2 regions of the Neptuniibacter sp. 2_MG-2023 genome follow, and region 1 is predicted to be linked to the other one. Evidence: predicted binding sites of a transcription regulator. Region 1 holds the regulator's gene; the other holds the start of a gene.
The links. The regulator FNR, encoded in region 1, switches genes on or off when oxygen is low (the NO sensors DNR and NnrR bind a similar motif). The targets are predictions, from matches to a motif close to TTGATNTANATCAA.
Positions count from the first base shown of each region.

Region 2: Q4486_RS09680 (TraR/DksA C4-type zinc finger protein) is a predicted target of FNR. The motif match lies at 4,191-4,204, and genes of this name have one in related genera.

Region 1 is NZ_JAUOQC010000002.1:147,458-153,078, reverse strand. Features, by position in the region: gene Q4486_RS03240 (sulfite exporter TauE/SafE family protein) at 1-254, shown strand, start outside; gene hemN (oxygen-independent coproporphyrinogen III oxidase) at 338-1,726, shown strand; gene fnr (fumarate/nitrate reduction transcriptional regulator Fnr) at 1,799-2,593, shown strand; gene Q4486_RS03225 (adenine phosphoribosyltransferase) at 2,754-3,296, shown strand; gene Q4486_RS03220 (alpha/beta hydrolase) at 3,398-4,279, shown strand; gene Q4486_RS03215 (thioredoxin fold domain-containing protein) at 4,320-4,790, shown strand; gene rdgC (recombination-associated protein RdgC) at 4,895-5,621, shown strand, end outside.
Region 2 is NZ_JAUOQC010000008.1:104,395-110,015, forward strand. Features, by position in the region: gene Q4486_RS09665 (hypothetical protein) at 1-695, opposite strand, end outside; gene Q4486_RS09670 (restriction endonuclease) at 1,030-1,980, opposite strand; gene Q4486_RS09675 (serine hydrolase) at 2,265-3,518, opposite strand; gene Q4486_RS09680 (TraR/DksA C4-type zinc finger protein) at 3,693-4,124, opposite strand; gene Q4486_RS09685 (LysR family transcriptional regulator) at 4,631-5,548, opposite strand.

The DNA.
Region 1 (5,621 bases):
TACTTTGGGGCTGGCTACCTTGCGGTCTCGTTTATAGCACACTCATATGGGCATCCGCCGCTGCGGACTGGACCTTAAGCGCACAATTAATGATCGCTTTTGGATTAGGCACGCTGCCCACTATGCTTTTAACTGGCGTTTTAGCACAACAGGTAAAAACAGTTTTACAACGAAAACTAACAAAACACCTCTCTGGTAGCCTGATTATACTGATGGGACTCTACACAATCCCTTGGCAAGGCATACTGAATTAGCCATAGAGTTAAACCAAGCTTAGTTACTAATAGATTATTTACTGTCAGTGATGGCAGCAGTCGAGATAACGAGGGAAACATTCGTGGATAGCAACCTGATAAAATGGGACTTAGATCTAATCAAGCGATACGACCTTTCAGGTCCACGCTATACATCTTACCCAACAGCCGTTCAGTTCGATCCTGAACTATCTTCCTCGGATTTAGTGACAACAGGACAGAACTCTGCCGACTTAAATGCGCCACTCTCTCTTTATGTGCACATCCCATTTTGCGCACACGTCTGCTACTACTGTGCCTGCAATAAGGTCATTACACGAAATCGTAAGAAAGCACAGCCCTATTTGGATACCCTGTATAAAGAGATGGCTCAGCTTTCCAAATGGTATAGTAATGACCGTCAGGTCACTCAGCTTCACTGGGGCGGCGGTACGCCTACTTTCATTAGCCATGAGCAGATGAGAGAGTTAATGCAGCAGATGCGGGCTAATTTTAATCTACTAGATGATGACTCCGGCGATTACTCTATTGAGATAGATCCAAGAGAAGCCACTGAAGAAACAATCCAAGTATTAAGAGAGATCGGTTTTAATCGCATTAGCTTAGGTTTACAAGATATAGACCCTAAAGTGCAAGAAGCTGTTAACCGTGTGCAATCGGTTGAACAAACTTCTGCCATTTTAGAAGAAGCTCGCCGCCAAGGCTTCCGCTCACTTAACCTTGATCTTATTTATGGCTTGCCCTATCAAACATTTGATGGCTTTAACGAGACATTAGATACCGTTATTGAGATGAACCCAGATAGACTCTCTGTATTTAATTATGCTCACCTGCCAGATCGTTTTAGGCCACAGCGTCACATCGATGAATCAACACTACCTAGCCCAGAGACGAAACTTGCTATTCTAGAATCAACTATCAGTAAACTACTCAATGCCGGTTATGTCTATATAGGCATGGACCACTTTGCTAAACCTGATGATGAATTAGCTATTGCGCAAAACACGGGAAAACTACACAGAAATTTCCAAGGCTACACAACACATTCTGAATGTGACTTAGTTGCCATGGGGGTATCTGCCATTAGTCAAATTGGTTCTGTGTACTATCAAAACCAGCATGAGATGCAAGCTTATACAGATACAGTAGAAAGCGAAAAACATGCAATTAAACGCGGCGTAAGCTTAACCCAAGATGACATTATCCGACGCCATGTCATCACTCATCTTATTTGCCATTTCGAATTAGAAAAAGCACCAATAGAGCAGCGCTTCGGTATCCAATTCGATCAGTACTTTGCCGATGCCCAGCAAGAGCTAAGCGCTTTTACCACCGATGGTCTTATTCAAATGGACACAAAACGCATTACCGTATCACCCGCCGGTCGGTTACTAATTCGCAGAATATGCATGGCTTTTGATGCTTATATACCAAAAGACCTTAGCTCACAGCGATTCTCACGGATTATTTAACTTTCCGTATTTACAGAAATATTACATAATCAAAATGTAGCCACTCGATTATAACGACAACAGGAATGTATTATGAGTGATAACAAGACAAACGAAGGGAAGCTGCGCAGTTTGCAGCAGGTTAGCTGTAACACTTGTAGTCTTAGCTCATTATGTCTCCCCGTTTCGCTTAATATGACAGAGATGGAACGGTTAGATAGGATTATCGATAAAAGCCGACCATTAAAAAAAGGGGAGCACCTATTTAACCAAGGTTCCGAGTTCACTGACGTGTATGCGATTCGAGCAGGGACCGTTAAAACCTACACCATCACAAATGAAGGTGAAGAACAGATCACTGGATTCTATTTTCCAGGTGAACTTGTTGGCATGAGCGGATTTGATTGCAACGAATACCCTGTCTCAGCAAAAGTACTAGAAACTACAACCGTTTGTGAAATTCCATTTGAGCGTCTCGACGATCTGTCGGGGCAGCTTCCGGAACTACGCCGCCAGCTTTTACGCACTATGAGTAAAGAGATTCGCGAAGAGCAACAGATGATGCTTCTTTTATCAAAGAAAAATGCAGAAGAGCGTGTAGCAACATTCTTGGTGAAAATATCGCAACGCTTTAAAGCAAGAGGCTATTCTGAAACAAGCTTCCGTCTATCCATGTCACGTAATGAGATTGGTAATTACTTAGGCTTAGCCGTAGAAACTGTCAGCCGTATTTTCACACGTTTCCAAAAAGCTAATTTACTGCGCGTTGAAGGTAAAGAGGTTCATATAGAAGATATAGAGCAACTCTACAGATTATCTGGAGAGATTATAGAAAGTGATGCGACTGAACCAGTAAGTGCTCAATGTGGTAAAAACGGCCACTGCTAAAGATCGATAAAATAAAAGAGCACCGGCATATTGACTACCGGTGCTCGTCAGTCGCACAAAAAGTAGCCATCTCAATGTGTAACCCAACGGGTTCATTAGACCTTTATCTCCCCTAAAATGCATTGAGCCAAATCAACAAGCAGTTTCCAAGGAGTTTTTAATGTCATACGACGAATGTTATGTGAAGTCAGTTATTCGAACCATCCCTGACTGGCCTGAACCTGGCGTACAGTTCCGTGACATAACCCCCCTATTTAAAGACCCGAAAGCATTGCGCATGATCTCTGACGCTTTTATTCAGCGTTATGTTGATAGTGATATTACTCATATCGCCTGCATTGATGCCAGAGGCTTTTTGATCGGCTCTATTATCTCCTACCATCTAAATATTCCCTTAGTTCTCGTCCGTAAAAAAGGGAAGCTTCCAGGCCAAACAATCGAACAAGAATATAAGCTGGAATATGGCACAGCGACCGTTGAAATGCAGGTTGATGCAGTTACTTCTGGAGACAAAGTTTTAGTTTTTGACGATTTAATCGCTACAGGCGGAACAATACTTGCGGCCTGCAGCATTATCAAAAAATTGGGAGCATCAGTATCAGAAGCCGCTGCACTCATTGACCTACCTGATCTTCAAGGTTCCAGTAAAATCCAAGATGCAGGTGTCCCAGTACATACGCTTCTAGCCTACGAAGGCCTTTAAACACTACAAGTGACCTCTAATAGAATACTGAAACGGCTTGCATATTTCTTTTAAGAATATCATTATAACTTAATTGACGAACAAGCCGTTTAGGTATTTCTATGCTCCGTATTATTATCGCCCTATTCCTTGCTAGCAGCCTTCTTAACTCCAGCAACCTATATGCAGAAGAGATCACACTAAAATATAAGCATCTCGACTTAAATGCCAACCTGCACCTGACAGAAGAGAACGGTTTTAACAATATACTTCTCATCACCCACGGCACACTCGCCCACAATGGCATGGAGATCATTGCCACATGGCAAGAGCTACTGGCTGATGAAGGCATGAGTAGCCTAGCTATCAATTTAAGTTTAGGCCTGGATAATCGGCATGGTATGTACGACTGTAAAACTCCTCACACCCATAAACATACCGATGCAATTCCTGAAATAGCTGCTTGGGTGGACTGGCTTAAAACACAAGGTAGCCAATCGATAATATTAGCCGCCCACTCCCGGGGAGGGAATCAAACAGCTTGGTATGCGGATACACACTCAGACCCTGTTATAAAAGGACAAATTTTAATTGCTCCGCAAACTTGGTCGGAACAATATGAAGCAGCGAGTTACAACAAACGCTACCAACACTCACTGCCAGATCAGCTAGAAAAAGCTATTCAATTAGCCCCAGATAACATGCTTACCAATACAGATTTTATCTACTGTGAAGATACGCAAGTAGCCGCTTCAAGCTTTGTAAACTACTATCAAGCTAACCCACGCCTTGATACTCCCACGCTATTATCTAAAACTACACTGCCAACACTAGTCTTCAGTGGCAGTGAAGATACTATTGTTGCCGATCTATTTGAAAAATTGGAAACTTTAAACAACGATGCGGTACAAAGCATTCAAATTGAGGGAGCTGATCACTTCTTTCGCGACCTTTATATGGATGAAGTTACTGAACATAGTTTAGAATTCATCGAACAACTATAAACACTCAGCCCCTACGCTGAGAATAAACGCCGGAATTTACATGTTTAGATTACTACCGATCTTTTGTTTAATAATCAGCCAAGCGATCTGGGCTGTGGAAATACCGAGAACAAAAGACTTACAGCAAGCCTATGTAGAGACTGGTAGAAATTCATCAGGTCAGGAAAAAGTTGTGATGCTCTTAGTCTCGCAACCTAATTGTAACTACTGTCTTCTTATTACCGAAGAGATCATCCATCCAATGCTTTTAAGTGGTCATTATGAGAGCACTACGCTCTTTAGCGAGCTTGAAATTAATACAGGAGGTAGCATTAAAGATTTTAACGGGCAACAGGTAGGCGCTAATACATTTGCTCAACGGTACAATGCATGGGCAACCCCAACACTGCTTTTTCTCAACAATAAAGGTGAGGAAATTGCAGAAAAGATGGTCGGCATCAACACCTTAGATCTCTACGGATACTATGTCGATAAGTCCCTTAATACAGCTTTTAAAAAAATAAATCCCTAAGCACCCTATTTAGATAATTAATTTCGTCATAAACCTATAATTTCCTCTTCCATCCACAACATTTCTTGCTACTATGCACTGCCTTTTTTCTATCAGGAGCTGCTATGTGGTTTAAGAATGTCATCTTTTATCGTTTAACTGAACCCTTCGAATACACACAGGAACAGTTACAAGAAAAGCTCTTGGAACAAACATTTACACCTTGTAAAAGCCAAGAATTGAGCCGTTATGGCTGGGTTTCACCTTGCCATTTAACAGAAGATCTACTCGCTCACCAAGTACACGGCATGTTTATGGTGGCTACCCGCAAAGAGGAAAAGATCCTACCCGGCGCCGTTATCAAAGAAGCCGTTGGTGAAAAGGTTGCCGTTATTGAGCGCGACCAAGCACGTAAAGTTTATAAAAAAGAGAAAGACCAACTAAAAGATGAAGTTGTGCTTGACCTCCTACCCCGCGCTTTCAGTAAGTTCCAACAAACCAGTGCAATTATACTTCCTAGCTTAGGCTGGATTGCTGTTGATTCTTCTAGCCACAAACGTGCTGAAGAGCTACTAAGCCACCTACGTGGAACGCTAGGTAGTCTACCTATAGTACTTCCTGATGTGCAGCAATCACCATCAGCCGTTATGTCCACTTGGTTAGAAAGTGACACTAGCATACCTGAAGGCTTTGAAGTGTTAGATGAATGCGAGTTACGCGATAATGTCCTTGAAGGCGGTGTTATTCGAATTAAAGGTCAACAACTGGAAGATGAAGAGTTTGTTGCCCACCTTGAAGCAGGTAAACGAGTAGTTAAACTTGCCCTTGAATGGGATGAACATCTGAAAATCC
Region 2 (5,621 bases), on a different contig from region 1:
ACGGGTTTCTTGATGAGGGCTGTGGGTGCAAAGTATGCATCGATCGAAACAGATTGCTCAGATAGTGGATATAAATAAGCCTCAAGCTGCTTAAGGTTTACACTAATCAATTTAAAAAATTTTGATACCTTTTCAATATCAAAGAAAGGTGTTAATTCAATAATTATACGCTGATATGGAATGGCGTAATTGTTCTCGTCGAACTTAATCATTAGCCACAGGCTCAATACGTAGAACTCTTCGAGAGTCAGTTTATTAACCTTTTCAAATTGTTCTTCGAACCATGTACTACCCTCCTCCTCCTCCTCGCTCGTGGTTAGAGCATGTAGCCTTGTCAAACGATACAAGCGAACAACTCTACTTTGTTGTGGCCAATGCTGTGCAGAAAGCATTTTTCTTAGAATAAGCTCATAGTGAACATGATCTCGAAAAGGAGCAGCTATGCTTTGTAAGTGAAATATTTTGTCCAGAATGCAACCAACATCTTCCTTGCTTGCCTCTCTAGCCCATTCAAACTCTTCTACCTGATATAACCATTCAATCAGAAGGTGTGCTATGTACGGCATTTTCCTAGCTGCATCTAAACCATTTTCTTCAGGTTGATGTAGGTAGTTAAGAATATGTTTTAAAACAGACCTTTTCTGAAAGCATGATAATCGCGCTCTAATCGATTTAGCCCTATCCGTGTAGCTCACAATCCCTACTCCTATAGATCAGTATCGCATTACACTTAAATTCTGCGTGCATTTGTACGTATGTTATCTGTAACGCATATTCACAGACTTTTGATTTGCTCGGTCGTATCCACTATAAGAATATATAAATCTTCATTCTAAGCTGGTTGATATTCATTTGTAGTCTCTACTTGTGGCAGGATTAGCTCTTCCATTCCTGAATAATGTTCAGGGTCGATAACTGCAAGTCGTGTTTGAGCAAATTTTGTATTCATTTCTGTTGTTCATGGTGCTGTTACATCTTGGGCATATCCGCTCTTTGTTATGACACATAGGGTAATTACTACACCCCATATTAGCTGATCTTTGAGTCGTTCTGCATTCCATCCCAGAAATCAGAATCCATCTCTTTGATTTCGATATGTTGCTTAGTTTGCATTCCAAGGCTGTAGTCATACATATACTTAGCCAATTGCTCACCATTGATCAAAACCAAATTGGTGGTACCGTTTAGACTCTCGGCATAAGCAATTGCACCAGCACTGTATGATGAGGTTGTGATGAATACACCTTTATTAGATTGAGCGACGGCCAGAGCGCCAACAAACTTCTGAACCTCCTCACGTCCTACCGTGTTGCTTCTTGCATAACGTTTAGCTTGGATATGTATTTTTCCTAGCCCAAGGATGTCTTCTTTAATAATCCCGTCTATACCACCATCATTTGAGGCCTGTGTGACCGTTCCTGCGTTTTTTACTTCTCCGCCATAGCCCATACGCTCCAGAAGCTTAACCACAAGGCCTTCAAACTCTGACGGTGTCTTACTCAGTACGGTGTCTATGATCTGGTCATAAGTGGACTGACGGATGCTCTTATACGCTGTATTCAACATCTCCTGCGGGGTTTGATTGCTCGTAGGCAGTAATTCAGTCCTGTCGTCATCAAACCCCTGCTCTATTTTTATCGCTTTTTGCTCAGCGGTTCTCAGTGCCATTTGTGCTTTAACAAACTGCTGAATCTCTTCGGAGCTTTTATCAAGAAACTTCTGGGCGGTATCTGTTATTTTGTACACACCTCTGCGCGGCCTTTCTGTAAGCCCACTGTTCGTCAGATAGCTTAGCGCCCAACTGATTCTATCCAGAAATACCGTACCGTTACCTGAATCGTACTCCTGAGCGATCTCGTCATCAGATAAACCAAATTCAATAGCCAGAGGCTGCTCCAGCTCCCTGAATTTCTGCTCTCCATGCTCCGCAAGATAACGCAGAACGTTGGGCATGATTTCGTTGTATTTAGGGATAGACATAGCTTTTCCGTAAGTTCTTCTTGTTTTTAGTGGCTTTAAGAAGATAGTCTAACTTTATAATATTTAAGATTAAATAACTTTTGAGGTGGCAATTTAAATTATCAATTTACCAATAAGCAAATCGGAGACCTTTTACGTTGTCGCTTGAAGGTTTGTGTGGGGGTACGCTAAATACTTTTTCGTGGGTCAAAAGTGTCTTTAATAACCACGTAGCACACGCTCGCTATTTTGTGACTGTCACTGAATTTTATTTACCCCAGAGCTAATAATTAGTAGTCGTTTAATCAAAGCACATTAGTGAAATTATGCTTCTGGGCAATACCTTGATAAACGATGTTGGATACGTCCCGTATCACTTCGGCTCGATCGCGTATCCAGGTGGTATAGTTACGCGCTTTTTCTTGCTTTTCGATAATGCCAATAAGGATATAGGGGTAGCGTTTCCCATCAGGTCCCTTCACGTTCAAGATTCCCATGTCGGCGCATAATCGAGCAGTATTTCCGGTCTTGTTGAATACCTGAGTACCCACCGGTACTGATTCGGCACCGGTGTAGATTCGGTCTGTACCAGGTAAAGACATAAGACGCTTTATCTCTCGGGCACCAGCGATATTATCGTTCCATAAAGCATACAGAAAGCGACTATAGTCATGAACTGAGGCCTTGTTGCGGTAGGTCTTTCCGCCTGCAGGAATGTATTCGACGATACTGGTGGCGCGGAATATACCGGGATAATTTTTTTTGAGTATTCGTTGTACCGCCTTCAGACCACCCACTTGCTTAATAACCCAGTTGGTGGAAGCGTTGTTAGAACGGTGGATCATCCGCTCCATATGGCGTCGACTTTTTGGCCCGTAGATTAGATCTTTTTGTTTAACTTGATGAAAGAAAGCTGCAGCAATAAAGGGTTTGATCAGGCTAGCGGATTGGAATTGAAGCTCCTCGTTGATGGTGACCAGTTTTTCTCCGTTAGTGAAGTCGTATACTGACCAGCCTGTGCGTTCGTCCTTACTTATTCGCCCTCTTTGCCGAAGGTCTTTGATATAGGTTTCCACAGCAACCTCTAGGTCGTGGATTGCTTGGGACTTTTTAGTCGAAGAACTGGTTGGTTTGGCAACGGTGTTTGATCGTTCAGAGTTTTTTGCGAATACAGTTTGTTTTTTGGTTTTCGTTAAGTTGCGATCGGTTGTTGCTAAGACCCAATCCTTCGACAGTACCGGAGCGGATGCATCTAACCCTTTTTTGTTGAGTAATTGACTATGCACACGGGCTACCCGTACCGCACCTGTACTGTTTCCATGACGTAGATAAATGACCCCATGCAAACCATTATCGACTACAACGCGCAAGTGTCTAGCTACCGCAGGTCCGAGAATTCGCGCTACATTGTCATGATACTTCTGCACAGCGGCAGCATCTTTGCTCCAAACGTAAGAGACATCATAAAACGCATCAGTGGTCGAACTTGGCTCGGCAAGTACAGGGGTACTCAGAACAACAAACAGGGCAATAAATAGTCTGGCAAGTCGACAAAGCATTGGTAAATCCTTATTGGGCAAAACTCTTGAATCTTTACCCGTTTTCGGAGCTCTAATAATAGTATCTTGAGTCCAATAAATATTATGAATAACCGGTCACTAATGTGGCCTGATAAGCTACATCGCTTTTGGTTTTGGTTTTCTTAAATTCCACTAAGCCTATTATTGCAGAATCTAATCTCGGTAAACACGTTCCTTTAATTCCCTATCGGCTTTGATGTCTGCGCAGTATTCAGCAGTCGGTCTTGCTAAAAGGCGTGGAATGCCTATAGGTTCATCCGACTCCAGACAGTAGCCATAGGTGCCTAGGCGTATGCGCTCCAATGATTGGATGATTTTAGGCAGCAGCTTTTGTTCTCGATCCAAAATCCGCAATGAAGTACTACACTCTTCCTCCCAAGATGCCCGATCACTATCATCGTTAAGTTCAGGGGGACTAGCCATTTTGTTCTTAGCCTCTTGGATTCTTCCACTGATAGATTCATGAAGCTGTATTAACCGACTTCTAAAATATTCGAGTTGTTCTGTGTTCATATAGTCTGATTTCGGGGCCTTTAAGATCTGTTCTTCCTTTAAGACGCATTGATCTTTCTGCGAAGTGCTCATGATTTTTCCCTCCAACAAGGTACAGGCGTGCTCAATACTGAGCAATAATTTTTACCTTTGAGGACCTTGCCGTTCGTCAACAAGTTGTTGTCGAAGGCGCAGGTTATAGCTCGATCTAAATACTGCCCAAGGAAAACAAACTCTTGGCACATAGCAGGTACTCGACTCATAGCAGTAAGAACTCCGGCCCAATAGAATTTAAAGGTAGGGCAACTTTCAATGATGTTATTACATAACATCTTTAATGCAAGTTTAATTTGTTTTGAAAACAAGTAACGGTAATTCTGTTAATATCGCTTAGGATACGAAAGCATAGATCTTCGACGACCCGAAGGGTGAGTGTAGCGAATAATACCCTCCAAACGCGCCACTTTCCCCTATCCTCTTACTAAGCTAATCAAACGGGTTAATGACAACGGCTCGTTTGATCTATTTACTCTTAGTTATCGACGCATTACGAATGTTAATTTAAGCGCAAGGCTGGAAAGTTATAGGTAGGAAGATCATTAAAGAGCGTTATTAGAAAATAGCGATAATAGATCTGCGGGTTGATCTAGGCGCTCTAAAATCATGTTTCTGAAAGCGGCCAGTCGGGCTGGGACTAATTTTTGATCGGCCCATACCATATAGACTATACCTGATTCGCATTGAATCTCTGGCAGCAAGAGCAACTCTCCTCGTTCTAAATATGGCTGTAAGGCGGCTTTAGGCGCCATGCAGATACCTATGCCTGAACAAGCTGCTTGTATGCATAGGCGCAGGCTATTTATGGAGTATTTAGGTTTTACGGGGATGCGGATTATTTTGTTTTGTTGCTTAAACTCCCAAAATTGCATGGTATTACCCATAAGCAGGTGATGTTTTAAAAGATCTTCTGGGGTTACGGGAGTGCCTTTTTTATCTAAGTAACTGGGAGCCGCCGCGAGTGATAAATCTATATTAAATAAACGCCGTTGAACTAAGTTTGGAGCCTGAGCTGGTCGTGTGACAATGGCTAAGTCGATCTGATCGTCGAAAAAATGGTCTATATCAGATGAAAATAGTATATGAATATTAACGCCTGAATTCTGCTCCATAAATTCGATAGCGGTTTGCTGTAGGAATATTTCAGCGAAAGTTTCAGGGCAGGAAACGTGAATATCGCCCACCAATTTAGGTTGTTTGTCTGAGAGCTTTTCCCATTCAGTATCTAGCTGCTTATAAAGGGATGAGAATTTTTGATAATAGATATCGCCAGCTTTTGTAAGCTGGAATTGCTTAGCATTGCGATGAATTAATTTTTCGCCCAAGGTCTCTTCTAATTGGGCTACCGCTCTTGAAAGCGTAGGCGCAGATACTTTGGTGTTGATGCTTGCTGCTGCAAATCCACCTGATTCTACTGACTGACAAAACCAGTAGATGTTGGTCATATCTTTAGCTTTCATATATGCATGCTTACCTTGCAATATTGCCTGTTTTTGAACGACCGTTCCGATGATAGAGTTTACTTGTGAATTA